3 regions of the Streptomyces sp. NPDC091371 genome follow, and region 3 is predicted to be linked to each of the others. Evidence: predicted binding sites of a transcription regulator. Region 3 holds the regulator's gene; each other region holds the start of a gene.
What was found. Region 3 encodes HrcA, which represses chaperone genes, less so after heat shock. Its sites were predicted from a motif close to TTNGCACTCNGNNNNNCNGAGTGCNAA; they were not measured.
Positions count from the first base shown of each region.

Region 1: groES (co-chaperone GroES) is a predicted target of HrcA. The motif match lies at 4,827-4,853, and genes of this name have one in related genera.
Region 2: groL (chaperonin GroEL) is a predicted target of HrcA. The motif match lies at 7,719-7,745, and genes of this name have one in related genera.

Region 1 is NZ_JBFBFP010000017.1:754-10,829, reverse strand. Features, by position in the region: gene AB0O21_RS19875 (LysR family transcriptional regulator) at 1-204, opposite strand, end outside; gene AB0O21_RS19870 (MOSC domain-containing protein) at 294-980, shown strand; gene AB0O21_RS19865 (SDR family oxidoreductase) at 1,012-1,785, shown strand; gene AB0O21_RS19860 (ester cyclase) at 1,851-2,543, shown strand; gene groL (chaperonin GroEL) at 2,634-4,262, opposite strand; gene groES (co-chaperone GroES) at 4,375-4,683, opposite strand; gene AB0O21_RS19845 (hypothetical protein) at 4,940-5,419, shown strand; gene AB0O21_RS19840 (DUF6234 family protein) at 5,614-6,078, shown strand; partial or broken gene AB0O21_RS19835 (RNA-guided endonuclease TnpB family protein) at 6,344-6,511, shown strand; gene AB0O21_RS19830 (FtsW/RodA/SpoVE family cell cycle protein) at 6,961-8,364, shown strand; gene AB0O21_RS19825 (hypothetical protein) at 8,862-9,668, opposite strand; gene AB0O21_RS19820 (hypothetical protein) at 9,665-10,076, opposite strand, start outside.
Region 2 is NZ_JBFBFP010000019.1:21,308-31,383, reverse strand. Features, by position in the region: gene otsB (trehalose-phosphatase) at 1-418, shown strand, start outside; gene AB0O21_RS21345 (trehalose-6-phosphate synthase) at 674-2,119, opposite strand; gene AB0O21_RS21340 (hypothetical protein) at 2,163-3,929, opposite strand; gene AB0O21_RS21335 (glucosyl-3-phosphoglycerate synthase) at 4,030-5,007, opposite strand; SAM riboswitch class I at 5,193-5,348, shown strand; gene thrC (threonine synthase) at 5,366-6,655, shown strand; gene AB0O21_RS21325 (MoaD/ThiS family protein) at 6,687-6,965, shown strand; gene AB0O21_RS21320 (cold-shock protein) at 7,361-7,567, shown strand; gene groL (chaperonin GroEL) at 7,911-9,533, shown strand; gene AB0O21_RS21310 (phosphoribosylanthranilate isomerase) at 9,730-10,076, shown strand, end outside.
Region 3 is NZ_JBFBFP010000046.1:9,000-19,075, reverse strand. Features, by position in the region: gene AB0O21_RS33205 (PfkB family carbohydrate kinase) at 1-658, opposite strand, end outside; gene AB0O21_RS33200 (MFS transporter) at 826-2,094, shown strand; gene AB0O21_RS33195 (ribonuclease Z) at 2,491-3,429, opposite strand; gene AB0O21_RS33190 (histidine triad nucleotide-binding protein) at 3,433-3,792, opposite strand; gene AB0O21_RS33185 (16S rRNA (uracil(1498)-N(3))-methyltransferase) at 3,857-4,600, opposite strand; gene AB0O21_RS33180 (nitronate monooxygenase) at 4,597-5,688, opposite strand; gene dnaJ (molecular chaperone DnaJ) at 5,858-6,994, opposite strand; gene hrcA (heat-inducible transcriptional repressor HrcA) at 6,995-8,011, opposite strand; gene AB0O21_RS33165 (MBL fold metallo-hydrolase) at 8,149-8,868, shown strand; gene AB0O21_RS33160 (DUF3097 domain-containing protein) at 8,903-9,703, shown strand; gene hemW (radical SAM family heme chaperone HemW) at 9,738-10,076, opposite strand, start outside.

The DNA of each region.
Region 1 (10,076 bases), on a different contig from region 3:
GTGCCGGACCAGGGCCTCACCGGCCTGGGTCAGCCGCATCTCGCGGCCGGTGCGGATGAGCAGCGGGGTGCCGGCCGACTGCTCCAGCGCCTTCATCTGCTGGGAGACGGCCGGCTGGGTGCAGCCCAGTTCGCGGGCGGCGGCGGAAAAGGAACCGGTCCCGGCGACGGCGCGCAGAACCCGGAGATGACGAGCCTCGATCACCCTTCGAGCATAAGCCCCGCTTTGGTCGTCGCGCGCATATCCCCGTGACGCTTTGGGTCTGCTCGGCTAGCGTGTTCGGCATGGGTCCCATGCAGCTCATCTCCGTGAACCTCGGCCGCGCGACGGCCGTCGACTACACCGACGCCGAAGGCGGGGTGACGGGCCACGGCAAGCGCCCGGTCCCCGGGCCGGTCCGCGTCTTCGCCCCCGGCCCGATGGCCACCGGCCTCGGCAGCGGCCTGGAGGGCGACGCCGTCTGCGACCGGCGCTACCACGGCGGCGACCACCAGGCCGTCTACGCGTACGCCCGCGAGGACCTCGACCTGTGGGAGGCCGCGCTGGGCCGCGAGCTGCCCGGCGGGATCTTCGGCGAGAACTTCACCACCTCCGGCATCGACGTGACCGGCGCGCTGCTCGGCGAGCGCTGGCGGGTCGGCGCGGACCTCGTCCTCGAGGTGGCCTCGGCCCGTGTCCCGTGCCGGACCTTCCAGGGGGCCGTCGGGGAGAGCTCGTGGGTCAAGAGGTTCACCCAGGAGCGGCGGCCGGGCGCGTACCTGCGCGTGATCGAGGAGGGTTCGGTCTCCCCCGGCGACCCCATCGAGATCATCCACCGCCCGGACCACGAGGTGACCGTGGAGTTCTGGTTCCGCGCCTTCACCACCGAGCGCGGGCTGATGCCCCGCACCCTGGCCGCGGGCGAGGCGATGGATCCGGAGTCCCACGACCAGGTGCGCGCGTACATGGAGAAGTACGGGGCGGGTGACGGGGCGCCGTAGAGCCGTCACCCGGGGCCGCTAGGTTGCGCCTATGACGACTGCGTTGATTACGGGATCCACGGCGGGCATCGGCGCCGCCTTCGCCAGGCGGCTCGCCGCCCAGGGGCACAACCTGGTGCTGGTGGCGCGCGACACCAAGCGGCTCGGCGAACAGGCCACCGAACTGCACGACCGGCACGGCATCGAGGCCGAGGTGCTCACCGCCGACCTCTCCACGGAGGCGGGCATCGAGGCCGTCGAGGCGCGGCTGGCCGACCGCAAGCACCCGGTCGACCTGCTGGTCAACAACGCGGGCTTCGGCAACAAGGGCCGCTACCTCGAAGTCTCCATGGCCGACGAACTGACGATGCTGAAGGTGCACATCGAGGCCGTGCTGCGCCTGACCTCGGCGGCCACGGAATCGATGCGCTCGCGCGGCCGCGGCGGCGTGATCAACGTGGCCTCGGTCGCGGCCTTCGTGCCGCGCGGCACGTACGGGGCCAGCAAGGCGTGGGTCGTGCAGTTCACCCAGGGCGCGGCGAAGGACCTGGCGGGTTCCGGGGTGCGGCTGATGGCGCTGTGCCCTGGATTCGTACGGACCGAGTTCCACCAGCGGGCCGGCATGGGCACCGACAACATCCCCAACTGGATGTGGCTCGACGCCGACAAGCTGGTGGCTGCGGCCCTGGCCGACCTGGCCCGGGGCAAGACGGTCTCCATCCCGGACCCCCGCTACAAGGCGCTGATGGGCGTGGTGAAGCTGGCCCCGCGCGGGCTGCTCGGCGGGGTGTCCTCGCGTACGGGGCGCAAGTACGGACCCCAGTGACAAACCGGGCCGAATGGGTGGATTCTCCCTAAACTGGATGTGCCCCATCCAGCCCGGGAGACACCATGACATTCGTACAGATAGTCGATTACGAGACCAAGCAGCCCGAGGCCCTGAACGCGCTCCTCGACAAGTACGTCGCGCAGAGCCAGGGGAAGCGCACGCTGACCCACAGCATCGTGGGGAAGGACCGCGAGTCCGAGAACCACTACGTCGACGTGGTCGAGTTCCCGTCGTACGAAGAGGCCATGAAGAACTCGAACCTCCCCGAGACGGACCGAATGTTCAAGGAGATGGTGGCCCTCTGCGACGGGATGCCGACCTTCACCAACCTGGACGTCGTACGGGACGAGCACACCAACACGATGCTCGTGAACCGGATGTTCGAGGACATCGCAATGAAGGGCGACATGTCCGTCATCCCGGAGATCTTCGCGGAGGACTACCACGACCACGACATCAGCAACCCCGTGGACAAGATGGGCCACGCGGCCATCCGCGAGGACAGCGAGATGTGGCGGAGCGCCTTCGACTTCAGCTTCACCAAGGACGCCCAGATGGCGCAGGACGACTACGTCACCACGCTGTGGACCTTCACGGGCAAGCACACGGGCGAGTTCATGGGCATGGCCCCCACCGGCAAGACCTGCACGATGACCGGCACCACTGTCTTCCGATGTGAGGACGGCATGATCAAGGAAGCCTGGTGGCACTACGACGCCATGGGCCTGATGCGACAGCTGGGCATGCAGTCCTGACGACCGCTCACCCGGCCACCGGCAACGGGAAGGCCCCCGCCCCGCCGTACGAAACGGCGGTGCGGGGGCCTTCTTGTCCGTGCGACAGCGTCAGTGGCTGTGGCCGTGACCGTGGCCGTGACCGGCCTCGGCCTCTTCCTCCGCCGGCTTCTCGACGACCAGGGTCTCGGTCGTGAGCAGCAGGGAGGCGATGGAGGCGGCGTTCTCCAGCGCGGAGCGGGTGACCTTCACCGGGTCGATGACGCCGGCCTTGACCAGGTCGCCGTACTCGCCGGTGGCGGCGTTGAAGCCCTGGCCCTTGTCGAGCTCGGCGACCTTCGAGGTGATGACGTAACCCTCGAGACCGGCGTTCTCGGCGATCCAGCGCAGCGGCTCGACGGCGGCGCGGCGGACGACCGCGACACCCGTGCCCTCGTCGCCGGACAGGCCCAGGTTGTCCTCCAGCACCTTCACGGCGTGGACGAGCGCGGAGCCACCGCCGGAGACGATGCCCTCCTCGACCGCGGCGCGGGTCGCCGAGATGGCGTCCTCGAGGCGGTGCTTCTTCTCCTTGAGCTCCACCTCGGTGGCGGCGCCGACCTTGATGACGCAGACGCCGCCGGCGAGCTTCGCCAGGCGCTCCTGCAGCTTCTCGCGGTCCCAGTCCGAGTCGGTGGACTCGATCTCGGCCTTGATCTGGTTGACGCGGCCGAGGACCTCGTCGTGGCTGCCGCCACCGTCGACGATGGTGGTGTCGTCCTTGGAGATGGTCACGCGGCGCGCGGAACCGAGCACGTCCAGGCCGGCCTGGTCGAGCTTGAGGCCGACCTCCTCGGCGATGACGGTGGCACCGGTGAGGGTGGCCATGTCCTGGAGCATCGCCTTGCGGCGGTCACCGAAGCCGGGGGCCTTGACGGCGACCGCGTTGAAGGTGCCGCGGATCTTGTTGACGACGAGGGTGGAGAGCGCCTCGCCCTCGACGTCCTCGGCGATGATCAGCAGCGGGCGGGAGCCGCCGGCCTGGATGACCTTCTCCAGCAGGGGCAGCAGGTCCTGGATGGACGAGATCTTGCCCTGGTTGATCAGGATGTACGGGTCGTCGAGGACGGCCTCCATACGCTCCTGGTCGGAGACCATGTACGGGGAGAGGTAGCCCTTGTCGAAGGCCATGCCCTCGGTGAACTCCAGCTCCAGGCCGAAGGTGTTGGACTCCTCGACGGTGATGACACCGTCCTTGCCGACCTTGTCCATCGCCTCGGCGATGAGCTCGCCGACCTGCTGGTCCTGCGCGGAGAGCGCGGCCACGGCGGCGATGTCGGACTTGTCCTCGATCGGGCGGGCGGTCGCGAGGAGCTCCTCGGACACGGCCTTGACCGCGGCGTCGATGCCCTTCTTCAGGGCGGCCGGGGAGGCGCCGGCGGCGACGTTGCGCAGACCCTCGCGGACCAGCGCCTGGGCCAGCACGGTGGCGGTGGTGGTGCCGTCACCCGCGATGTCGTTGGTCTTGGTCGCCACCTCCTTCACGAGCTGGGCGCCCAGGTTCTCGTACGGGTCGTCCAGCTCGACCTCGCGAGCGATGGTGACACCGTCGTTGGTGATGGTGGGCGCGCCGAACTTCTTGTCGATGACGACGTTGCGGCCCTTGGGGCCGATCGTCACCTTGACCGTGTCGGCAAGCTTGTTGACGCCGCGCTCGAGGGCGCGACGGGCGTCCTCGTCGAACTTCAGGATCTTCGCCATGGGAGCGGTTCAGCCCTCTCGAAAACTCGGGTTTAACGAACTGCGCCCCTCGCCGCCCGGCAATCAGCGGGGTGACCAGGGGCGCAGCTCAAAGCAGTACTGGAGAAGCGAATTACTTCTCGACGATCGCGAGCACGTCGCGAGCCGAGAGGACGAGGTACTCCTCGCCGCTGTACTTCACTTCGGTGCCGCCGTACTTGCTGTACAGCACGATGTCGCCGACGTTGACGTCCAGCGGGAGACGCTGGCCGTCCTCGAAGCGACCCGGGCCCACGGCGAGGACGACGCCCTCCTGGGGCTTCTCCTTCGCGGTGTCCGGGATGACCAGGCCGGAGGCCGTGGTCTGCTCGGCGTCGAGCGGCTGGACCACAATGCGGTCCTCAAGCGGCTTGATGGCAACCTTGGAGCTGGCGGTCGTCACGATCCGACCTCCCCCTTCGGAGATCCGGGGTTAACTGTCTGAGGTGGCGACCAGGTCGATCCGTCGTCGCGGGTGCCGGACCTGCCTGTCGCTGTGTTGGCACTCACCCGGGGCGAGTGCCAGGTGCGACACTATTCCGGTGATTAGCACTCGGTCAAGCGGAGTGCCAATTCTCGCCGTCGGGCGTTGCGCGGATCGCGCCTCCGAACCCCGGAAAGCAGGGCGTACGCGCGTTCGGGATCACTACGCTCGCGCCATGACCAGGACCAGCCCGGGCGGCTCGGGCGTGCGGTGGCGGCGCGCGATCCCGATCACCGTCGGCCTCGCGGCCGGGATCTACCTGCTGTCGGGCGCGGTGCCGCGGCTGGCGACCCAGCTGACCGGGGTGGAGGGCGCGTTCCGCGCGGAGCACTGCCGGGAGGCCCCGTACCAGGCGGGCGAGCGGGCGCTGACCTGCACGGGGAGCTTCACGGCGACCGACGGCTCGTTCACCCTGGGGAGCGTCGAGGTCGACACCGTGTTCGACGCCCCGCCGACCGGCCCGGTGCCCGTCGCCGTCAGCGGTCCGGACGCGGATACGGCCGTACGGCGCAACGTCCTGGTCTGGCTCGGCCCGGGCGCCGCCGGCGCCCTCGCCCTGGCCTTCCCGACCTGGGCGGCGGCATCGGCGGTACGCGCGTACGCGTCCCGCCCCGACCGACCCACCCCGGCCGAATCCAGCCCTTCCGGCGTTTGAGTCCCGCGCCCGGGGCGGAGCCCCGAGGCCCGCACCCAACCCTCCGACACCGGCCGAATCCAGCCCCTCCGGCGTTTGAGGAGCGGGGTCTGGGGCGGAGCCCCAGTGGCCCGCGCGGGGGCCAGCCGCACCAACGCCCGAGCTGAGTACCCGTACTCTGGCGCCCCCGCCCGCCCCGCACCACACTGCACGGCATGACGAACCAGGCGGCGCACCCGGCACGGCCACCGCGCGACCGCGCGCCCATGCACTGGGGCGCGGACCTCATCCTCGCCCTCATCACCGGCGCGTCCTCGGCGGCGATCCTGATCGTCGGCGTCCTCTACGCCTCCGTCTCCGAGTTCGGCCTGCTCGGACCCACCATCAGCACCGCCCGCCAGTGGGAGGGCATCCCCGCCACCACAGGGGTGTTCCTCTTCCTCGGCTTCCTCTGCACCGTCTCCACGCTGGCCGCCTTCGGGTTCCGTCGGCTGCGCGCCCCGCTCTGCACGGCGGTGCAAGGCCTGGCCTCCGTACTGCTGCTCCTGCTGATGCTGGTGCTGGCGACCGCCTCGTACGAATCCACCCTCCCGCGCGTTCCGACGCCCGACCCCGCCGCCACCGAGCCCAGCCGCCAGTGCCGCAGCGGCGGCGACAGCAGCGAGTGCCCGGGCGGCTGACCCAACCGGAATCCGGCATGGCTCGAGTTGGGGCGATCTCTGGCAGGTGAAAGCTCCTGAGGTTGGGGATCGCCGGCCTGTGCGGATGGCCGGTCACTCGTTCGGGTCGCGTGTCGAGGTTCCGGGGACCGGAGGGGGCCGCGGCTCCAGGTTGGCGTCATGAGGGCATTGACGGAGGTCAGGGAGGGCGGGCGCGCCCGGTGCACCTTCCGGCTGCGCGTGTCGGCTGCCGCCGGCACGGCCCTGTTGGCGTGGTGAGAATGAGTGGCTACGCGCGGGTGGCAGTGTGCCGCAGCAGCAAGTCATCCGGGACTTTGCCGCCTCCCGCGCCAAGGCCTTGAAGGACATCAAGGCACGGTTGCCGATGCGGCGGCGGGCGGGGATGCCCCAGTTCAAGAAGAAGGCGGTCGCCGATCCGACGCTCAATTACACGTGCGCCGCGTGCGGAGTCGTCTCCCCGAGGGACAAGAACTCCGCACGCGTGATGCTCGTCCGGGCTGGTCTCACCCCGGCTACCGCTGATCGCGGAAGACCCGACGGACCGCCGGTCCGCCAGGCAGCGTGAGGTAGGAATCCCCCTCATTCATGAGGGGGAGGATTCAAGACACTCCCCATCGAGCGCTTCGGCAGGAACCATGGGGAGGACATCAACGTCATAGACGATATGAAGATAAAGCGCCTCATTGCCGAGCAGATCGGACCCAAGGCATCCGGATCCCCGGCCGCACCGTCCGGGACGCCGTCGGGCCCGGCGCCGTCGCCGGCCCATGCACCGGCCTCGGCGTCGGCCTCGGGTGAGGCGTCGGGTGAGGCCTCGGGTGAGGCCTCGGGTGAGGCCTCGGGTGAGGCGACACCCGCCCCCCGGGACGGTGGCGGCATCCCGTGCGTGGACTGAAACCCATCACCTCGGCCGGCGCGCGCCGCCGCACCGAGGCGCTGCTCCTCGTCTTCGTCGTCGCCATCGCGGTGTTCGGCCATGCCGCGGCGGGCCTCGCCATGAACGACGAGCTGCCGCCCAACCTGGCCGGCTTCACCATCAGCCTGACGCTGCTGTCGCTGGTGGGACACCTGGGCGTGCGCCGGTTCGCGGCCTACGCGGACCCGCTGATCTTCCCGCTCGCCATGCTGCTCACGGGGCTGGGCCTGGTGCTGCTGCACCGCCTCGACCAGGGCTACATCGAGCGGTACAACTCCGACGCGAACGCGCCCGGGCAGCTGCTGTGGACGGTGGTCGGGGTCGCGGCCTGCCTGGTGGTGCTGGCCCTGCTGCGCGACCACCGGCTGCTGCAGCGGTTCATCTACATCACGATGGCCGTCTCGCTGGTGCTGCTGATCGCACCGGCGTTCTTCGGTGCCGACACCTACGGCGCGAAGCGCTGGATCAAACTCTTCGGCTTCTCACTTCAGCCCGGCGAGTTCGTGAAGATCATGATCGCGGTCTTCTTCGCCGGCTACCTCGTCATCCACCGGGACTCCCTGGCCCTCACCGGCCGCAAGTTCCTGGGCATGCGCCTGCCCCCGATGCGCCAGCTCGGCCCCATCATCACGGTGTGGATCGTCTCGATGCTGGTCCTGGTCTTCGAGCGCGACCTGGGCACCTCGCTGATCTTCTTCGGCGTCTTCGTGGTGATGCTGTACGTGGCCACCGCGCGCACGAGCTGGATCGTGTGCGGTCTCTTCATGGCGGCGGTGGGCGCCTTCGTCGTGGGCTCGACGGAGCCGCACGTGAAGGCACGCGTCGCGGCCTGGCTCAACCCGCTGTCCTACTACTGGGAGGTGCGCCCGCCGGGCGTGACCTCGGACCAGTCCGCACAGGCCCTCTTCAGCTTCGGCACGGGCGGCGTCACCGGCACGGGCCTCGGCATGGGCCATCCGGAGCTCATCGCGTTCGCGGGCCGCAGCGACTTCATCCTCACCACGGTCGGCGAGGAACTCGGCCTGGCCGGCGTCATGGCCGTCCTCCTCATCTACGCCCTCCTCGTGCAACGCGGCCTGCGCATGGCCCTCGGCGCCCGCGACCCCTTCGGCAAACTCCTGGCGGTGGGCCTGGCCTCGGCGCTGGCCCTCCAGGTCTTCGTGGTGGCGGGCGGCGTCACGGGCCTGATCCCCCTGACGGGCAAGGCGCTCCCCTTCCTAGCGAAGGGCGGCTCGTCCCTCCTGGCCAACTGGATCATGATCGCCCTCCTCCTCCGCATCAGCGACAGCGCGGAACGCCAACGCGAGGCGGACGCAAGGGGCCCGGCGGAAACCACGATCACCCCGGTGGTGGGGGCGGGGGCGGGGTAGGGGTTGGCGGGGTCCGGGCCGGGCGGAATCAGAGAAGTCCTGGGGGTTTCCCGTCAGTCTCATCGTCCTTCCGCGTCGGGCCGGTCCCTCAAGGGCGCTCACTTCGTTCGCGTCGCTGCGCGACGGCCTTCGGCCGCCCTTGACCGACCGTCCCGCCACGGAAAAACGAAGACTGCCGGGAAACCCCCAAAAGAACGGGCCGGGCAGAAAGAGACCAACGGCCCAGTCAGGGATGTCCGGCCCCGTGGGCGAGGGGGCGCGCCTTGCCTCGGGCCCTCCCGGGCCGGTTCCCGGACCAGGCAGGCGGCCAACCACCGCCAAACCTCGACCACAAGGACCTCAAGGCGGGTGGGCGCATCAAATCGCTACGCGCTCCTCGATCAGGCGTCTGCGACCGCTCTGTGGCTGGTCATAAGCCGCCAACGATCGCTACGCGCTCCTCGACGACGGCGGCCGACGGCCGTCCGTGGCCGATCGGGATCGCGCGGCAACGCACCCTAGGACCGGCGCCACCAACGGCGCGGAGGCTGCTCGGCCTCGGGAGCCCCTTCGGCGTCGTACTGCTGAGAGATCACCTCGATGCGCCCGCTGGAATGGTCGATCCGGATGGTGTCCAGTCCCCTCCGGTCGACGTTGGCGATCTCGGCCGCGTGGGCGACCTGATGGAGCGCGAGCGCCGAGATCGCCGGATCCCCCTCGCCCATCGTCACTTCCTCTTCCAGCAGGGTCTGCATGAACTGCTGCGAGGCCTGTGACGGGAGCTCATCGTCCACAGCCATGTGCACCATGAGGTTCTCGATACCGGTGTCCAGCCAACGGGCCTGCGAGACCCAGACGCAGTGGATGTTCGGGAACTCCCGCAGTCGGCGTGCGGCTGCGTCCCGGAGGGCCACGGCGAGCGGGTGGGTGGACCAGGTCAGTTTGAGCCGCTGCCCGTTGCCCTGCAGGCCGCGCTGGGCCATCGCCTGGAACAGTGACGCGACCGGGAGGGCGACGGACGACCCGTCCGAGGCGAACAGCAGCAGGTGCTCCGCCTCGGTCTGCCGGGCGATGTCCATCAGCCGCAGCGCGTCGCAGTAGACGCTGCCCGCGGCATCCGGCAGGTGCTCGGCGCAGCATGCCTCGCTCACGCAGGCGGGCAGGGTCGGAGCGCCGCCCTCGGTGCGCAGCAGGAGGTACAGCGAGCCGTTGTCGTGCACCGGCACGTACACGCCCTGGTCGATCACGGCAGCGAGGACCCGTTCCACACCGGTCTCCGAGCTGCCCTTGCCCTGAAGGTCGGCCAAGGCCGCGTCGAGTATCACCGGGCGATGGTAATCGGGGTGCGTACGGCCGTGATCACGATCCACAGGATCGCGGTGAAGCGGCCCAGCGGGAGCAGCAGCATGGCCGCCTCGGTCGCGAACGAGGCGAGCGACAGCAGGGCCAGTCCGGCCGCGACCACCCCCAGCACCGTGGTCCAGCGCGGCCCCGTCGCGGCGCGGGTTCCCACGGCGACCAGGAGGCCGAGCAGCGGAACATGGATCTGGCCGCCGGCGAGGAAGGTCAGGTAGTGCAGCGTGTGCAGGGTGTCACCGGTGACGGCCGGGATGACCACGTTGAGCAGACCCGACGCGGCCAGTGCGGCCGCAGCCGCCCAACCCGCCGTACGCACTCGCCGATTGCCCGCCGATCCCGCGAACAGCGCCAGCGAGACGGCCGCCAGCACGTGC
Region 2 (10,076 bases), on a different contig from region 3:
GATCGAGGAGAAGGGCCGCGCGCTGGCCGTCCACACCCGGCGGGCGGAGAACCCGGCGGCGGCCTTCGCGGCCCTCCGCGAGCCGCTGGCCGAGCTGGCGGCCCGGCACGGGCTGATGGTCGAGCCCGGGCGGGCCGTCCTGGAGCTCCGGCCCCCGGGCATGGACAAGGGCGTCGCCCTGACGGAGTTCCTCGCGGAGCGGGGCGCGGAGGCCGTGCTGTACGCGGGGGACGACCTGGGCGACCTCGCGGCGTACTCGGCGGTCGAAAAGCGCCGGGCGGAGGGCCTGCCGGGGCTCCTGGTGGCCAGCGGCTCCGCCGAGGTCCCGGAACTGGCCACCCGAGCCGACCTCGTCCTCCCGGGCCCGGCGGCGGTGGCGTCCTTCCTGGCCGACCTGGCGGGGGCGCTGGCGGGGTAGGCGGCCGGCTTGGCTTGCGGTCCGGGCCCGCCATCTCCCCCTCGGGGGGTGGGAGTGGGGCGGTGGTTGCCCACCCGCCTCTGGGTGCGGGCCCCGCCGCCCCGCTGCCTCGACTGGGTCAGGCGCCGCCGCACCCGGGGCGGCGACCCTCCCCGCCCCGCACCCGGGGGCGGGTGGGCAAACACCGTCCCACCGCGCGCCCCCGAGGGGGAGATGGCGGGCCCGGACCGCGAGCCGAGCCAGCCGCACCCCCCGTCACCCCCGCAGGTCCTCCAGCTGGGCCGTGAACCAGGCCGCCGGGGGGAGGGCCGTTGCGGTGGCGGCCAGGCGCTTCGTGCGGTCCGCGCGTTCCTCGGCCGGCATGGACAGGGCTGCGTGCAACGCCGACGCCGTCTCCGTGACGTCGTACGGGTTCACCGTGAGCGCGTCCCGGCGGAGTTCCTCGTACGCCCCCGCTCCGGTGGACAGCACCAGCACGCACCCCGCCTCCGACACCACCGGGATCTCCTTCGCCACCAGGTTCATCCCGTCCCGCACCGGATTCACCAGCGCCACGTCCGCCATCCGGTACGCCGCCAGCGAGCGCGCGAAGTCGTCCTCGACCGACACCAGCACCGGCTGCCAGTCCGCCGTGCCGAACTCCGCGTTGATGTCGGCCGCCAGCTCCGCCACCGACGCCGTGTACGCGCGGTAGACCTCCAGGTCCTGCCGCGAGGGGTAGGCGGACGCCAGGTGAACCACGCGGCCCCGCCACTCGGGGTGGGCCGTGAGCAGCTCCCGGTAGGCCAGCAGGCCGCGGAGGATGTTCTTCGACAGTTCGGTGCGGTCCACCCGGACGATCGTCTTGCGGTCGCCGACCTCGGCGCGCAGCCCCGCCAGTTTGTCGTCCACCTCCGGCCGGTGCGCGAGCGCCCGCAGGTCGTCCCCGTCGACGCCGAGGGGGTACACGTCCACGTCCGTGAACCGGACCTCCGCTCCCGCCTTCTGGTGCCGCACCCCGCGCCGCCGGTCGCCGCCCGGCAGGACGCCCCAGGCGAGGCCGATCGCGTCGTCGGTCTCCGCGCCGCTGATGAAGGCCGAGGCCCAGGACCAGGTGTGGAAGCCGAGCCGGTCCGCCCCGAGCATTCCCCACATCAGCTCCGCGCGGACGTCGTCCGGCAGAATGTCCAGGAAGTCCGGCGAGGCCCACGGGGTGTGCGTGAAGTGCCCGATCCGCAGGTCCGGCCGCAGTGCGCGCAGCTGCCCGGGGACCAGTGCCAGGTGGTAGTCCTGGACGAGGACGGACGCGCCCTCGGCCGCCTCCTCGGCGAGAGCGGCCGCGAAGGCGCGGTTGTAGTCGGAGTACGAGGACCACCGGCGCCGGAACTCCGCGTCGAAGACAGGCTCGCGCGGTACGTCGTACAGGTGGTGGTGGGTGAACCACAGCACCGAGTTCGCGATGCCGTTGTACGCGTCGTCGTAGACGGCGGGGTCGATGTCGAGCATCCGGACGCCGGGCTCCGTGACCCCCCGCCGGACCGCCTCCCGGTCCGCCTCCGACAGGGCCGCGCAGATCCACAGCGCCTCCGGCTGCTCAGCGAGGGCCGCGGAGAGGCCGGAGACGAGGCCGCCCCCGCCGCGCCGGGCACTGAGCGTGCCTTCGGCGGCGAGGGCGTAGGAGAGCGGGCCGCGGTTCGCTGCGACGAGTACCTGGGAAGCCATGCGGCGAACCTAGCCCGGGCTGCCTCTTCTCAAACTCCCCCGGCTACCGCTGGGAGGTGCCCCCGGGCCTACTGGTGCGCGTGCGGCGGACCGAGACGAGGACCACTGCGCCCAGGGCCGTCAGCGCGGCGGCCGCGCCGGCCAGCAGCCACGTCCGCTGCCCGTCCGCGCCGGTCTCGGCCAGGTTGCCGCCCGATCGGGTGGGCGTCGCCGGGACGGGGCGGGCCTGCTGCGTCGTCTGGGTGGGGGAGGGCTGGGTGGAGGCCGTGGGGGACGGGGAGGCCGACGCGGACGGGGAAGGCGTCGGGCTCGGGGTCGGGCTCGGGGTCGGCTTTTCGATCACCGGTGCGGGCGGCGCGCACGCCGGGTCGTCCGAGCCGGCCGCGCAGTTGGTGCGGCCGCTCTGCGCGACCACGTGGTTGGTCAGCTTGCCGTCGCCGGTGAGCGGGTCGTTGACCTTCACCCGGTAGGTGAGGGTGGCCGTCTTGCCCTTGGGGACGTCGCCCGTCCACGTGATCTTCGGGCGGGTGTAGGCGGCCGTGCCCAGGTCGGTCGTCACCTTTCCACCGAAGGCCGCGTCGTCGAGGAGTTCCGTGAGGTCGTCGGTCAGCTTCGCGTTCGGGTAGTCGAGGCTGCTGATGTTCTTCGCGGTGATCGTGTACGTGACGGTGTCGCCCGGCTTCACCGCCTTCGCGGGCGAGGCGGTCTTCTTGACCTCCAGGTCCGGCACCGGCACGGCCAGCGCGAACTGCGAGATGACGTACGTGTCCCCGCGCGTGCGGAAGCTCAGGTCCACCGAGGTCGCCCCGGCCGGGAGGGCCTTCGCGGGGATCTCGAAGGACTTCGCGTCGATGCTGAGGTTGTTCGGGTGGTCCGGGGCGAGGGAGCCGTCGGCGGAGCTGGTGAAGAAGTTGTCCGTGGCCTTGTCCGCCGGGTTGGCGATGTTCGTGCCGGCCACCCGGAACTGGTCGCCCTTGGTGTTCCGGTCGCCCTCGTACGCCGTCGCGCTCGCCCGCACCGGCCCGTCGCCCGTGCGGTAGAAGCCCTTCACCTTCACGGTGGTGTCCGGGCTGGTGGAGCGCTGGAGGACGTGGCCCCCGTACACGTACACGTTGCGCCGTTCGGGGGCCTGCGCGTTCGGGCCGTCGTACTTGTAGACCACGGTCAGGGACCAGCCGGCGACGCAGCCGCGCCCGTCCGGGGCCCAGACGTTGCCCACCGCCACCGTGACCGGCGTGCCGGTGGCGACGCCCTTGAAGGCGGCGGTGACGTCGGATTCGCCCGTGTAGTAGTGCGGGCCGCCCGTCGTCGCCGGGTCCAGCACCATGTCGGAGAGGGCCACCGGGGCCGCCGCGGCCGGGCCGACCTTCAGGACCGGGCGGGTGGTGAGCGGGTCGCCGGGGGCGCGGACCACGTTCTCGCCCGACACGTCGCACCGCTGGATCACGTTCGAGCCGAGGCGGTAGGTGCCGCTGTTGCCGCCCCAGAAGAGGCGGGCGTACGCGACCTCCGCACCCGCCGGGACCGTGACGCGGCCCGTGCTGGAGGTGCCGGTGGCCGTGGCCAGCCCGGCCGCGTCGATCCGGCGCGTCACGAAGTCGTTGTTGTTCTTGCCGCCGCCGCCCCGCTGGACCTCCGCGCACTCGGCGGCCGCGGCGGGCGGCGCCGTCGGGCACCCCATCACGGTGTTGCCGAGCGTGACGAAGTCGCCGTAGAGCGCCTCGTCGTACCGCTTCTCGAAGGGGGAGACCACCTCCGCGACCGCGGGTCCGCCGACCGCGCCGACCAGCAGCGCCGCACCCGAGGCCACCGCGAGGACCGTCCCCCATGTCTGCCTGAATTGCCTGAAGTGTGTGAAACGCGTAAACCCCATGATCGGGAAATTAGACCGATAGGGGTGGATATCGCGGTTACGCCACGCGACGCAGCGCGTACTCCTTGACGCCGAGCATCGGCGGCCGTTCCTCGGTGTCCACCGCGTACGTGTGCGGTACGAAGCCCTCCGGGCCCCGCTCGAACTGCGTCAGCTCCGGCCGTACGAGGTGCCCGCGCGAGAGCCGTACCAGGGCCGTGCGGTAGATCGCCGCGGCCATCCGGCCCAGCGCCTGCCCGTCCTGGTGGCGGTGCAGGCGCACGCCCACGTCGACCTGGGCCAGCGCGTTCAGTCCGACCGTGTGCAGCGCGTCCACCAGCAGGCCCAGCTCGACGCCGTACCCGACGGGGAACGGCAGCCGCTCCAGCAGCGAGCGTCGCACCGCGTACTCGCCGCCCAGCGGCTGCACGAAACCGGCCAGCTGCGGCCAGTGCAGGTTGAGGAGGGGGCGGGCGACCAGCTCCGTCACCCTGCCTCCTTGCTCGGCTCCGCCAAGACGCCCGCCCTGGCCGGGAGCGTCCCCGAGCGGGCGGTCGTACATCGCCTTGACGAACTGCACGTCCGGCTCGGTCAGCAGCGGGCCGACGATCCCGGACACGAAGGAGGCGGAGAAGTCCCGCAGGTCGGCGTCGACGAAGCAGACGATGTCCCCGGTGGTCGCCAGCAGCGAGCGCCACAGCACCTCGCCCTTGCCGGGCAGCGGCGGGATCCGCGGCAGTATCTCGTCGCGGTGCACCACCCGCGCGCCGGCCTTCGCCGCCACCTCGGCCGTGCGGTCGCTGGAGCCCGAGTCGATTACCACCAGTTCGTCGACCAGCGGGACCGGCAGTCCCTCGATCAGCTCGCGCCGGATCACCTCGACGATCGCCCCGACGGTCGGCTCCTCGTCGAGCGCGGGCAGCACGACGCTGACCGTGGTCCCCGCCGCCCGTTTCCGGTCGAGCAGCTGGTCGAGCGGTCGGTCGGCGGCTGACCAGGAGCGGTCTGCCAGCCAGCGCTCCACCTCTTCCAGCACCCTCAGCACTCCCTGCGTGTCGGCGTTATGGTGCGATATGTGATCCATCTCGCGGTTCGGACGGCTGTCTCAACCGCCCGGGCCTTCGGTTACAGTCTTGAACAACGCGAAGGACCGCCGCATGCCGGGGGTCCCCGCGAACAAACGCACCGGCGCGCCATAGAGCGCGTGTGCCGGTGCCATACCGCTCATCCAGAGGGGCAGAGGGATACGGCCCGTTGAAGCCCCGGCAACCCTCCAGTCGGTTCTCGCGATGCGTCTTACGCACCCACGCGAGGTCCCCGGCTAGGGAAGGTGCCAATTCCGTCTCATGGCGAAGTGCGCCATGGGGAAGATGAGGAGAAAGGGCCTCGCCATCATGGCTGCACAGACTGTTGCCACCTCTGCCACCGCAGAATCTGTCGACCTCGGACCGGCCACCGGCCTGTCCTGTCGCGAGTGCGGTACCCGCTTCGAGCTCGGCCCCATTTTCGCGTGCGCCGAGTGTTTCGGACCGCTGGAAGTCGCCTACGACCTGCCCACCGGTGACCCTGAGGCCCTGCGCGCCGCCATCGAGGCCGGCCCGAACAACATCTGGCGCTACGCCCCGCTGCTGCCCGTCCCCGCGGACGTGGCCTCCAAGCCCAGCCTGAACCCCGGCTTCACCAAGCTCGTGGACGCGGCCAACCTGGCCAAGGAGCTCGGCGTCACCGGCAAGCTCTACGTCAAGGACGACTCCGGCAACCCGACGCACTCCTTCAAGGACCGCGTCGTGGCCATCGCCGTCGAGGCCGCCCGCGCGTTCGGCTTCACCACCCTGTCCTGCTCCTCCACCGGCAACCTGGCCGGCGCCGTCGGCGCCGCGGCCGCCCGCGCCGGCTTCCGGTCCTGCGTGTTCATCCCGCACGACCTGGAGCAGGGCAAGGTCGTCATGGCCGGTGTCTACGGTGGCGACCTGGTCGGCATCGAGGGCAACTACGACGACGTCAACCGCTTCTGCTCCGAGCTCATCGGCGACCCGCTGGGCGAGGGCTGGGGCTTCGTCAACGTCAACCTGCGCCCGTACTACGGCGAGGGCTCCAAGACCCTCGCGTACGAGATCTGCGAGCAGCTCGGCTGGCAGCTGCCCGACCAGATCGTCATCCCGATCGCGTCCGGCTCCCAGCTGACGAAGATCGACAAGGGTCTGCAGGAGCTGATCAAGCTCGGCCTCGTCGAGGACAAGCCCTACAAGATCTTCGGCGCCCAGGCCGAGGGCTGCTCCCCGGTGTCCGCCGCCTTCAAGGCCGGCCACGACGTGGTCCGCCCGCAGAAGCCGAACACCATCGCCAAGTCGCTGGCCATCGGCAACCCGGCGGACGGCCCGTACGTCCTGGACATCGCGCGGCGCACCGGCGGTGCGGTCGAGGACGTCAACGACGAGCAGGTCGTCGAGGCCATCAAGATCCTCGCGCAGACCGAGGGCATCTTCGCCGAGACCGCGGGCGGCGTGACCGTCGGCGTCACGAAGAAGCTCATCGAGAACGGCGTCCTCGACCCGGCGCTGACCACCGTCATCCTCAACACCGGTGACGGCCTCAAGACCCTGGAGGCGGTGGCAGCGGACAGCGGCCAGACCGCCACCATCCGCCCGAGCCTGGACGCGTTCCGCGCCGCCGGCCTGGCCTGAGTCCCCTGAATCCCGGAAAGGCAGTAGCGCCATGAGCGTCAACGTCCGCATCCCCACCATCCTGCGCACCTACACGGGCGGCGCCGCCGAGGTCTCCGCCGAGGGCGCGACCCTGGCCGAGGTCATCCAGTCCCTGGAGGCGAACCACCCGGGCATCGCCGCGCGCGTCCTGGATGACCAGGGCAAGCTCCGCCGCTTCGTGAACGTCTACGTGAACGACGACGACGTGCGCTTCGAGGGCGGGCTGGAGGCGGCGACGCCGGACGGCGCGGGCGTCTCGATCATCCCGGCCGTGGCCGGCGGGTGCTGATCACCTCCCCGGGTTCTGCATAAATTGAATTGCCCCCTCCGCTATAAGCGGAGGGGGCAATTCTGCTTGATTGGGCGCGGTAGAGTTGGGGAAGTCCCCTCCGCTGTTCTTGCCCGGCGCATATGAACGGGTCGCGTGAGGGTCGACATCGGGTCAATGTGCAAGTGCGGTATGGGGCTTTGGCGAGACATGTCAGGCCCGACTTGCCCTGGAATATGCCAAATTTTCACTTCATTTCAATGTATCGGGCTGTCCAGATTTCTCGTCGGATTGACCTGTTGCAGACAGCACCGGCGCGGATACATTCAGCCTCGGTCGACGCGTTCCGACGCAAGTTCTGACCCGGGACCGCGAAGTGCGTTCCTGCGCAAGGGCCAGTAATAGGGGAGTTAGGCATGGCTCAGGGCACCGTCAAGTGGTTCAACGCGGAGAAGGGCTACGGCTTCATCGCGGTCGACGGTGGTGCGGATGTGTTCGTCCATTACAGCGCCATCCAGATGGACGGGTACCGCACCCTTGAAGAGGGTCAGCGGGTCGAGTTCGAGATCTCGCAGGGCCAGAAGGGTCCGCAGGCGGACATGGTCAAGCTCGCACTCGGCTGAGTCCCGGAGCGATCGACCACCGACGCGACACGTACGCGCGCACCCGCGTACGCGCATACACAACGAGGGGCCTGCATCCGAGGAGGGATGCGGGCCCCTCGTGCGTTCGCCGTACGTCCCTTGGATCGTGGCCCGGTGTTGCCCCAAGCCGCTTGCACTCGTGGGGGTCGAGTGCTAATCATTGGCGTTAGCACTCTCCGGTTGAGAGTGCTACTGAACGAGGACCGGGTCGGTGAGGCCCGCAGGGTCCGGCGGGAAGGAACCGCCGGGCACGCAGGCCGTCCGTCGCGGGCGCGGGCGCGGTCCAGGAGCAATCCACCGCTGTCCGGGAGGACCACTTCAGATGGCCAAGATCATTGCGTTCGACGAGGAGGCCCGCCGCGGCCTCGAGCGTGGGATGAACCAGCTCGCCGACGCCGTCAAGGTCACCCTTGGCCCCAAGGGTCGCAACGTCGTCCTTGAGAAGAAGTGGGGCGCCCCCACGATCACCAACGATGGTGTCTCCATCGCCAAGGAGATCGAGCTCGAGGACCCGTACGAGAAGATCGGCGCCGAGCTGGTCAAGGAAGTCGCCAAGAAGACGGACGACGTCGCCGGCGACGGTACGACCACCGCCACCGTCCTCGCCCAGGCGCTCGTCCGCGAGGGTCTGCGCAACGTGGCCGCCGGTGCCAACCCGATGGCCCTCAAGCGCGGTATCGAGAAGGCCGTCGAGGCCGTCTCCGCCGCCCTGCTCGCCCAGGCCAAGGATGTCGAGACCAAGGAGCAGATCGCTTCCACGGCCTCCATCTCCGCCGCCGACACCCAGATCGGCGAGCTCATCGCCGAGGCCATGGACAAGGTCGGCAAGGAAGGCGTCATCACCGTCGAGGAGTCCCAGACCTTCGGTCTGGAGCTGGAGCTCACCGAGGGCATGCGCTTCGACAAGGGCTACATCTCGGCGTACTTCGCCACCGACATGGAGCGTATGGAGTCGGCTCTCGACGACCCGTACATCCTGATCGTCAACTCCAAGATCGGCTCGGTCAAGGACCTGCTGCCGCTCCTGGAGAAGGTCATGCAGTCCGGCAAGCCGCTGCTGATCATCGCCGAGGACGTCGAGGGCGAGGCCCTGTCGACCCTGGTCGTCAACAAGATCCGCGGCACCTTCAAGTCCGTCGCCGTCAAGGCCCCGGGCTTCGGCGACCGCCGCAAGGCCATGCTCGGCGACATCGCCATCCTCACGGGCGGCACGGTCATCTCCGAGGAGGTCGGCCTCAAGCTCGAGAACGCGGGCCTGGACCTGCTCGGCCGCGCCCGCAAGGTCGTCATCACCAAGGACGAGACCACCATCGTCGACGGTGCCGGTGACAGCGACCAGGTCGCCGGTCGCGTGAACCAGATCCGCGCCGAGATCGAGAACTCCGACTCGGACTACGACCGCGAGAAGCTCCAGGAGCGCCTCGCGAAGCTGGCCGGCGGCGTGGCCGTCATCAAGGCCGGTGCCGCGACCGAGGTCGAGCTCAAGGAGCGCAAGCACCGCATCGAGGACGCCGTTCGCAACGCGAAGGCGGCCGTCGAGGAGGGCATCGTCGCCGGTGGTGGCGTGGCCCTGCTGCAGGCCTCCGCGGTCTTCGAGAAGCTGGAGCTCAACGGTGACGAGGCGACCGGCGCCAACGCCGTGAAGCTCGCGCTGGAGGCCCCGCTGAAGCAGATCGCCGTCAACGGTGGTCTCGAGGGCGGCGTCGTCGTCGAGAAGGTGCGCAACCTTCCGATCGGCCACGGCCTGAACGCCGCGACCGGCGAGTACGTCGACATGATCGCCGAGGGCATCATCGACCCGGCGAAGGTCACCCGCTCTGCCCTGCAGAACGCGGCGTCCATCGCGGCCCTGTTCCTGACGACCGAGGCCGTCATCGCCGACAAGCCCGAGAAGGCCGGCGCCGCTGCCGGCGGCGGCATGCCGGGCGGCGACATGGACTTCTGATCGAACGCCTGGCCTCCGGCCAGGGTCGATCGGCTGTTCGTACACGTACCGAGGGCGGCACTCCCCGACGAGGGGGGTGCCGCCCTCGGGCGTTTCACGCGGCGGGCCTTGCGGTCGGCGGCGGGCGGGACGGAACCGGTTATCCGTCCCTCGGGCACGTACGCGCCGGGGCGGGTCCGGGTGGTTGACTGCTGGCATGACTGACGTGAGGGACGTGTTCATCAAGATCTGCGGGCTGCGGACCGCCCGGGACGTCGAGGTGGCCGTCGCGGCCGGGGCCGATGCCGTCGGGTTCGTCTTCGCGGCAGGCAGCCCCCGTACGGTCGATGCCGCCACCGCCCGCTCGCTCGCCGCGCTGGTGCCGGAGAACGTGCTCACCGTCGGGGTGTTCCGGGGGCAGGCCGTCGAGGAGGTGCGCCGGTTCGCCGAGGAGAGCGGGGTGCGGGGCGTGCAGCTGCACGGCGAGGAGGGGCCCGAGGACTTCGCGGCGCTGCGCGCCGAGGGGCGGACCCTGCTGCGGGCCACCGCCGAGCACGCCGAGCG
Region 3 (10,076 bases):
GGGTGTAGCGCATCGCCTCGCCCGCGTTCGGCAGGAACGCCTCGCAGTGCTCCAGGTCGGCCAGGGCCGCCAGGTCCCACCGCCCGCTCTCGTCCCACCCGGTGTCCGCGAAGACCCGCGAACCGCGCCGGGCGGCCTCGCCGATCCAGCCCTCCCCGCGGCCCGGGCCCAGCGAGGCCACGGCCGCCCGGGCCCTCGGCGGGCACTGCGGGAAGGGTCCGGGGCCCGCCGGGGGCGGTGCCTCGTGGCCGTGCGAGACCATCGTGCGCTCGCCCTCGTACGCCATCGAGACCGTGACGGGGCTGTGCCAGCCGGGGATGGTCCGCGACATGGAGAGGTCGATGCCCTCGCCCTGTTCGAGCGCGTCCCAGCAGTACTCGCCGTAGTGGTCGTCCCCGAAGGCCGCGGCCAGCGAGGTGCGCAGGCCCAGTCGCGCCAGGGCGGTGGCCATGTTGGCGACGCCGCCGGGGCTGGAGCCCATGCCGCGCGCCCAGGACTCCGTACCGCGCACGGGCGCGGAGTCCAGGCCCGTGAAGATGATGTCGAGGAAGACCGTTCCGGTGAGGAAGACGTCGCAGCCGGGCTCCTCGGGGTCCCGCACCGGACCGAGCGGGTCCACGGCGGCTGAGGCTCTGTCGAAGGCGTCCCGACTGGTCACGTGTGCTCCCCGCAATTCTGGAAGGGTCGCGTCCTGCCCTCCTCGGCCAGAACCAAACCCCAGTGTGGCGCAGATCACCACCGGAGCGCTCTTCTCCGCGGCTCGGCCCGCTTGATAGACAGAGCCCCCGCCCTCCGCGGCGACCCCGCGCACCACCTGGAACGCCCGTGCACCACCGCCCCGCCACGTGGCCCCTGGTGGCCCTGTTCACGGCCGGCTACGCCGCCCCGTACCTGCTGCCGACCGTCGTCGGGCGCCTCGACGCGCACCTTCCGCTGAGCCCCGCGCAAGCCGGTCTGACCGGCACGGTGCTGCTCCTCGGCTCCGCCGCGGCCGGGTTCGTCCTCGCCCCCCGCATCCCCCGCCACGGGCCCCGCCGGCTCGCCCGGCTCGGGCTGCTGCTCGCCGTCGCCGGCTACGGCACGGCCGCCGCGACCGCCGTGCTCCCGCTGGTCGTCGCGGGCGCGGTCCTCGGCGGCTTCGGTTCCGGTACCGCGACCGCCGTGGCCGCCTCGGGGATGGCCGGCCGGCCCGATCCGCACCGCGCGTCCGCCCTCGGGCTGCTGTCGGTGTCGGCGACCGCGGGCGCGCTCTACCTGACCCTGCCGCGGCTGGGCGGCGGACACGGGCTGCCCTTCCTCGCCCTCGCGCTGGTCGCGGCGGCGGCCTGGCCGGCCACCGGTCGGCTCGTCCACGCCCCGGCCGCCGCCCCTCAGCTGACCGCCGCCCGCCTCCCCCGGCCGCGGGCCGGGCTGGCCCTCTCGCTGGGCCTGATGCTGTGGTCGCCGGCCCAGAACGCCCTGTGGGGGGTCAGCGGCCGGATCGGCGCCGAACAGGCGGGGCTGTCCGAGGTCGCCCTCGGCACCGTCTTCGCCGCCGCCCTCGGCGCGGGCCTGCTCGGGGTGACGGCCGCCTCCGCGCTCGGCCCGCGCCTCGGGCGGGCCGTCCCGATCGGCGCGGGCACCGTACTGATCGCCGGCTGCGTGCTGCTTGCCTCCTCCGCGCGCGGGCCGGGCTCCTTCGCGGCCGGGGAGATCCTGTGGAACGCGCTCTACCCGGTCGTGCTGTCGTACGCGATCGGGCTGGCCGCCGCGCTCGACCCCCGGGGGCGGTGGGCGGTCCTCGCCGGGGCGGCGTCCTCCCTGGGCGTCGCGTGCGGGCCGCTGGCCGGCAGCCTCCTCGCCGAAGCGGCGGGCTTCCCGGGCGCGGGCCTGGCCCTGGCGGCCGTGCTCCTCGCGGTGGCCGCCCCCATGACCACGGTCGCCGCCCGTACCGGCCGGTGGCCGCTGCGCGGGGCCGTCCCCCACCCCGCCCCTTCCCGAAACTGGGGCTCCGCCCCAGACCCCGCTCCTCAATCGCCGGAGGGGCTGGATTGTGCGCGGCCGGGACTGGAACGCCCTGGACGGGGACGGGGTGGGGTGTTGTCCGGGACGTAGAACGTGATTTGTGGCGCGGCAGCGCCCGCACAGACGAAGACGCGTCCAGGCGCCATAAATCATGCAGTCCCGGATGACACCCCACCCCGGCACCGGCCCCCACACGCAGCCCCGGCACGAGACCCCTCACGTAACTCCCGCCAGGCAACCCCGCCGAGCCCCGTCAGGGACCCGGCACCCTCGCTGGCGAACACCGCCGAGCCCCGGCGCAGCCGTACCCGCGGGATCCGCCTAGGGCCTGTCCGGCGGATCAGGGTCGGACAGGCCGCGGTGTCTGGTGCGGTGCATCGCAAGGCGCCGGAGCGTCTCGATAGCGGAGCTATCGGGGCGTTTCGGCAACGCGGCGAGGCGCCGTGCCAGACACCGCGGCCCCGGCCATGATCCGCCGGACAGGCCCTAGCCCGCCGAGCCCCCGGCCAGGGACCCGGCAGGGCCCCGCTTCGGGAGCGGGACCCGGAGCAGGTCGGCCGCGATCGTCAACTCGCCCTCGAACCCGGCCTCCCGGGCCTCCCGCTCGAACGCCTCCGGGTCCGTGTACCGCTGCGAGAAGTGCGTCAGCACCAGGTGCCGGACGCCCGCCGACCGCGCCGCCCGGGCCGCCTGGCCGGCCGTCAGGTGGCCGTGCTCGGTGGCCAGCGCGGCCTCCGCCTCCAGGAAGGTCGACTCGATCACCAGCATGTCGCAGCCCTCCGCGAGGGCCTCCACGCCCTCGCACATCCGGGTGTCCATCACGAAGGCGAACCGCTGCCCCGCCCGGTGTTCGCTGACGTCGTCCAGCGACACCTCCCCGAGCCGCCCCTCGCGCTGGATCCGGCCCACGTCCGGCCCCTTGATCCCGTGCCGCGCGAGCAGCTCCGGGACCATGCGCCGGCCGTCCGGCTCGGTGAGCCGGTAGCCGAAGGACTCCACCGGGTGCGAGAGCCGCCGCGCCTCCAGGACGTACGAGTCCCCGCGCGCGAGCGGCCCGTCCTCGGCCACCGGAGCCTCCTCCAGGAGCACGGTCTCCCGGTAGGCCGTGGCGTACCGCAGCCGGTCGAAGAACTTCTGCCCGGACGCCGGGTAGTGCGCCGTGACCGGGTGCGGCACCCGGTCGAGGTTGATCCGCTGGATCACCCCGGCGAGCCCGAGGCTGTGGTCGCCGTGGAAGTGGGTGACGCAGATCCGGTTGATGTCGTGCGCGGCGACCCCGGCCCGCAGCATCTGCCGCTGGGTGCCCTCGCCCGGGTCGAAGAGGATGCCCTCGCCGTCCCAGCGCAGCAGGTAGCCGTTGTGGTTGCGGTGGCGGGTGGGCACCTGACTGGCGGTGCCCAGCACCACGAACTCTCGTACCGACACGACTTATCCGGGCGGCCACTGGAGGCCGCGGCCCCCGAGGACGTGCAGGTGGGCGTGGAAGACGGTCTGGCCCGCGCCGGCGCCGGTGTTGAAGACGACCCGGTAGCCGTGGTCGTCGATCTTCTCGTCGGCGGCGATCCGCCCGGCCTCCCGCAGTATGTCGGCGACGACCGTCGGCTCGGCCTCCGCGAGCGAGGCCGCGTCGGGGTAGTGCACCTTGGGGATGACGAGCACGTGCGTGGGCGCCTGCGGGTTGATGTCCCGGAAGGCGACGGTCGTCTCGGTCTCCCGGACGACCGTCGCCGGGATGACTCCCGTGACGATCTTGCAGAACAGGCAGTCCGCCTGCGGTTCCCCGGCCATTGCTGAGCCTCCCGTGACGTTGATCGGTCCGGGCATCGTATCGGCCGTACCGGAGCGGAACCCCTCAGGACCAGCGGCCCGTACGCGCCAGCAGCACCGCCGTCGCCGCCGTGCCCGCCGTGGAGGTCCGCAGCACCGAGCGGCCCAGCCGGTACGGCCGCGCGCCGGCCTCGGCGAAGGCGGCCAGCTCCTCCGGGGAGACCCCGCCCTCCGGGCCGACCACCAGCACGACGGAGCCGGAGGACGGGAGCTCCGCCACGGCCAGCGCCTCGGAGGGGGTGTCCCGGTCCTCGTGCAGGACCACCGCCAGGTCGGCGCCCGCCAGCAGCGCGGCCACCTGCTTGGTGGACATGGCCTCGGCCACCTCCGGGAAGCGGACCCGGCGGGACTGCTTGCCCGACTCCCGGGCGGTGGCCCGCCACTTGGCCAGGGACTTGGCCCCCCGGTCGCCGCGCCACTGGGTGATGCACCGCGAGGCCTGCCACGGCACGATCGCGTCCACGCCGGTCTCGGTCATGGTCTCCACCGCCACCTCGCCGCGGTCGCCCTTGGGCAGGGCCTGCACGACGGTGATCCGGACGGCCGGCTCGGCCTCCTCGAAGACCCCGGACACCGAGACGACGAGCCGGTCCTTGCCCTCCGCCGCCTTCACCACGGCCTCGGCCCAGCGCCCGCGGCCGTCCGCGAGGACCACCGCCTCGCCCGGGTTCAGCCGCTTCACGGAGACCGCGTGCCGGCCCTCGGGGCCGTCCAGGACGAACTCCGGCCCCGCGGGGACCTCTTCGACCACGAACACGGGGGCGGTCATGACGCACTCCTCATCTGCATGTCCTTCAACGCTCTCTGCGCCTCGGCGAGTTCGGCCGCCAGCACCTCCACCAGCTGGCCGGCCGGCAGCACCCGCGCCAGCCGGTGCCCCTGGCCCGCCCACAGGGCCATGCCCTGCGGGTCCCCGGCCGCGGCGGCCGCCTTGCGCAGCCCCGAGGTCAGGTGGTGCACCTGCGGGTACGCGGCGGGCGCGTAGGGCCCGTGCTCCCGCATGAAGCGGTTCACCAGGCCGCGCGCGGGCCGCCCGGAGAAGGCCCGCGTGAGCTCCGTCCGTACGAAGAGGGGGTCGGTCAGCGCCTTCTTGTGCAGGGGGTCCGCCCCCGACTCGGGGCACGCGAGGAAGGCCGTGCCGAGCTGGGCCGCCACCGCGCCCGCCGCCAGCAGGGCCGCGATCTGCGAGCCCCGCATCAGGCCGCCCGCCGCGATGATCGGGAGCGCGACCGCCTCCCGTACCTGGGCCACGAGCGCGAGCAGCCCCACGGCCGCCGTGCCGTCCGCCTGGGGGTCGTCGCGGTGCGTGCCCTGGTGGCCCCCGGCCTCGACGCCCTGCACGCAGACCGCGTCGGCTCCGGCTGCCTGCGCGGCGCGCGCCTCGTCGACGGAGGTCACCGTGACGACGGTGTACGTACCGGCCTTGCGCAGGGCGGCGAGGGCCTCGGGGGTGGGGCAGCCGAAGGTGAAGGAGACGACCGGGACCGGGTCTTCGAGGAGGATGGCGAGTTTGGCGTCGTAGCCGTCGTCGCTGGTGCCGATGATGTCGTCCTCGGCGAGGGAGATCGCGTACCAGCTGGCCTCCCCGGCGAGCTGCCCGCGGTACGCCTCGACGGCGGCCGGGTCCACGTAACCGGTCTGCGGCATGAAGAGGTTGACACCGAAGGGGCGCCGGGTGAGCGCGCGCACCTGTTTGATCTCGTGGTACATGCCGTCGGCGGTCTTGTAGCCGCCGGCCAGGAAGCCCAGTCCGCCCGCTTCGCACACCGCCCCGACGAGCGCGGGGCAGGAGGCGCCGCCCGCCATGGGCGCCTGCACGATCGGATGGGGGGAGAGACCGTTCGGTGGCGAGGACATGGACTGCATCGTGCCATGTCCCGCTCAGCGGGCCGAATCACGGCATTCGCCTGGCATAGTCCGCTTCCCCCGCTGGCCGAAACCGGTGTACGGACCACCCGCCGGCAACGCACGGAGCCCGGCCGGGGATGGTCCCCGGCCGGGCTCCTATGCGGTGCGCACGGGCCGGTCAGCGGCCGTTGAACGCGTCCTTCAGGCGGCTGAACAGACCCTGCTGGCCGGGCGCGAACTGGCCCGTCGGCCGCTCCTCGCCGCGCAGCTTCGCCAGCTGGCGCAGCAGTTCCTCCTGCTGGGCGTCCAGCTTGCCCGGGGTGGTGACCTCGACGTGGACGATCAGGTCGCCGCGCCCGCCGCCGCGCAGGTGGGTGACGCCGCGCCCGTGCAGCGGGATCGCCTGGCCGGACTGGGTGCCGGGCCGGATGTCGATCTCCTCCATGCCGTCGAGGGTCTCCAGCGGGCACTTGGTGCCCAGGGCCGCCGCCGTCATGGGGATGGTCACCGTGCAGTGCAGGTCGTCCCCGCGCCGCTGGAACGTCGGGTGCGGCAGCTCGTGGATCTCCACGTACAGGTCGCCGGCGGGACCGCCGCCGGGGCCGACCTCGCCCTCGCCCGCGAGCTGGATCCGGGTGCCGTTCTCGACGCCCGCCGGGATCTTGACCGTGAGGCTGCGGCGGGAGCGAACCCGGCCGTCGCCCGCGCACTCGGGGCACGGGGTCGGGACGACGGTGCCGAAGCCCTGGCACTGCGGGCAGGGGCGCGAGGTCATGACCTGGCCCAGGAAGGACCGGGTGACCTGGGAGACCTCACCGCGGCCGCGGCACATGTCGCAGGTCTGCGCCGAGGTGCCGGGGGCTGCGCCCTCGCCGGAGCAGGTGGTGCAGACGACGGCGGTGTCGACCTGGATGTCCTTGGTCGTGCCGAAGGCCGCCTCGTCCAGCTCCAGGTCCAGGCGGATCATGGCGTCCTGGCCGCGGCGGGTCCGCGAGCGCGGGCCGCGCTGCGAGGACTGGCCGAAGAAGGCGTCCATGATGTCGGAGAAGTTGCCGAAGCCGCCCGCCCCGAAGCCGCCCGCGCCGCCGCCGCCCGAGGAGGACAGCGGGTCGCCGCCGAGGTCGTAGACCTGCTTCTTCTGCGGGTCCGACAGCACCTCGTAGGCTGCGTTGATCTCCTTGAAACGCTCTTGCGTCTTGGGATCGGGGTTCACATCCGGGTGCAGCTCGCGCGCGAGCCGCCGGAATGCCTTCTTGATCTCATCCTGGGATGCGTCGCGGCGCACGCCGAGCACGGCGTAGTAGTCCGTGGCCACTTACGACTCCGCCAGGATCTGTCCGACGTAACGTGCCACTGCGCGTACCGCTCCCATCGTTCCGGGGTAATCCATGCGGGTCGGTCCGACCACGCCGAGCTTGGCGACCGTTTCGCCGCCCGAACCGTAACCGACCGAGACGACGGACGTGGAGTTCAGTCCCTCGTAGGCATTCTCATGCCCGATCTTCACGGCCATTCCCGACTCGTTGGCCTCGCCGAGCAGCTTGAGGAGCACGACCTGCTCCTCCAGCGCTTCGAGCACCGGCCTGATCGTCAGGGGAAAATCGTGTCCGAAGCGCGTGAGATTGGCGGTGCCGCCGATCATCAGCCGCTCCTCGGCTTCCTCGACCAGGGTTTCGAGGAGCGTCGCGAGCACGGTGGACACCGTGGCGCGGTCCTCGGCCTCGAAGGATTCGGGCAGGTCCTGGACGAGCGGGGGCACGTCGGTGAAGCGACGGCCGACGACGCGGGCGTTGAGCCGGGCCCGCAGATCGGCGAGGGAGGCCTCGCCGAAGGGGGTCTGGCAGTCGATCAGCCGCTGCTCGACGCGCCCGGTGTCCGTGATCAGTACGAGCATCAGGCGCGCGGGGGCGAGCGAGAGCAGCTCCACGTGCCGGACGGTCGACCGGGTCAGGCTCGGGTACTGGACGACGGCCACCTGCCGGGTGAGCGTGGCGAGCAGCCGCACCGTACGCCCGACGACGTCGTCGAGGTCGACGGCGCCGTCGAGGAAGTTCTGGATGGCCCGCCGCTCGGGGGTCGACAGCGGTTTGACCCCCGCCAGCTTGTCGACGAAGAGGCGGTAGCCCTTGTCGGTGGGGATCCGGCCGGCGCTGGTGTGGGGCTGGGCGATGTAGCCCTCTTCCTCCAGCACGGCCATGTCGTTGCGCACGGTGGCAGGCGAGACCCCGAGGCGGTGCCGCTCGGTGAGCGCCTTGGAGCCGACCGGCTCCTCCGTCCCGACGTAGTCCTGGACGATGGCGCGCAGCACTTCGAGTCTGCGTTCGCTGAGCATCGCGCACACCTCCGGCTGTGGTCCGTTGCCCTGTTCGTTTGGCACTCTGATCGTTCGAGTGCCAGAGATCCCCCGCTCAGTGTACGGCCGGGTAGTAAGACCCTGGCAAGGGAGGCCCGCCAGGGTAGCGTCGCGGCATGGACGTGCGTTGGGAAGAGACGGGCTGGGAACGCCTGACCGGACGGACCGGCCGCAGACGGCTGCCGGTGTGGGACTGCACCGCGGGACTGGTGGTGGGCGACGATTCCGTCCTCCTCATCGACCCGGGTTCGTGCTTGCGCGAGGGCGCGCAGCTGCGCGCGGAGGCGGAGCTGCTCACCGGTCGGCGAGTGACCCATATCGCATTCACGCACGGCCATTTCGATCACGTCCTGGGCGGGGCCGCGTTCTCCGGGGTCGAGGTGTACGGGGCGGTCGGGCTGGACGCGGTGCTCGCCACGGGCCGCGAGGAGCTGCGCGACGACGCGGTGCGGCAGGGCCTGGCCGAGGCGGAGGCGGCGGAGGCGGCGGACCTGCTGGTGATGCCGAAGCACCTCGTGTCGGGCGAGTGGACGCTGGAACTGGGCGGGGTGCAGGCGCTGCTGGCCAATGTGGGTCCCGGGCACACCCGGAACGATCTGGCGGTCTTCGTGCCGGGCGAGCGCGAGACGGTGTTCTGCGGCGACCTGGTGGAGGAGTCGGGCGAACCCATGGCGGGCCCGGACGCGACTCCGGGCCAGTGGCCCGCCGCCCTGGACCGGCTGCTGGCGCTCGGCGGGGACGACGCCCTGTACGTCCCGGGTCACGGAGCGGTGGTCGACGCGGGCTTCGTCCGTGCGCAACGCGCCACACTGGCGGCGCGTTTCGGCGTGTCGTAGCGGTGATCGCCGTACCTCTCCTACTCTCGGCCGGATGCGCGAGTACTCCCCCGACCTGACCCCGCAGTGGAAGCGCCCGAAGGCCGTGCCGGAGGTGGCGGCGGAACGGGACCTGGTCGTCGAGGTGGCCGGTACGGACTTCTGCGGCGCGGTGGTGGCCTGCGAGGCGGGCACGGTGACCCTGGAGGACCGCTTCGGCAAGCGGCGGGTGTTCCCGATGGAGCCGCGCGGGTTCCTGCTGGAAGGGGCGGTCGTCACCCTGGTCCGCCCTTCACGCGCCCCCGCGGCGCCCTCCCGTACGGCCTCGGGCTCCATCGCCGTCCCGGGGGCCCGGGCGCGGGTGGCGCGGGCCGGCCGCATCTACGTGGAGGGCCGCCACGACGCGGAACTGGTCGAGAAGGTCTGGGGCGACGACCTGCGCATCGAGGGCGTGGTGGTGGAGTACCTGGAGGGCATCGACGACCTCCCGGCCATCGTCGCCGAGTTCGCCCCGGGCCCGGACGCCCGCCTGGGCATCCTGGTGGACCACCTCGTCCCGGGGTCGAAGGAGTCCCGCATCGCGGCCGCGGTGACCTCCCCGGACGTCCTGATCGTGGGCCACCCGTACATCGACGTCTGGCAGGCGGTGAAACCGTCCGCCCTGGGCATCCCGGCGTGGCCGGTGGTCCCGCGCGGCCAGGACTGGAAGACGGGCATCTGCCGGGCGCTGGGCTGGCCGGAGAACACGGGGGCCGCCTGGCAGCACATGCTGTCCCGGGTGACGTCCTACAAGGACCTGGAGCCGACGCTGCTGGGCTCGGTGGAGCACCTGATCGACCACGTCACGGCCCCCTAGGGCGGGTCTTCCGGATCAGGCCGGACCCGCCGCCCTAGTCGACCAGGTCCCGGACCACCGCGTCCGCCAGCAGCCGTCCCCGCAGGGTCAGCACGGCCCGCCCGGCCTCGTACGGGCCGGATTCCAGCAGCCCGTCCGCCAGGGCCTTGCGGGACGCGGCCAGACCGGCGGGGGCCAGCAGGGACAGCGGTACGCCGTCCACCAGGCGCAGCTCCAGCAGGATCCGCTCCACCCGGCGGTCCTCCTCGGACAGCAGCTCGCGGCCCGCGCCCGGGGAGCGGCCCTCCGCCAGGGCGGCGGCGTAGGCACCCGGGTGCTTCACGTTCCACCAGCGCACCCCGCCCACGTGCGAGTGCGCGCCCGGGCCCGCGCC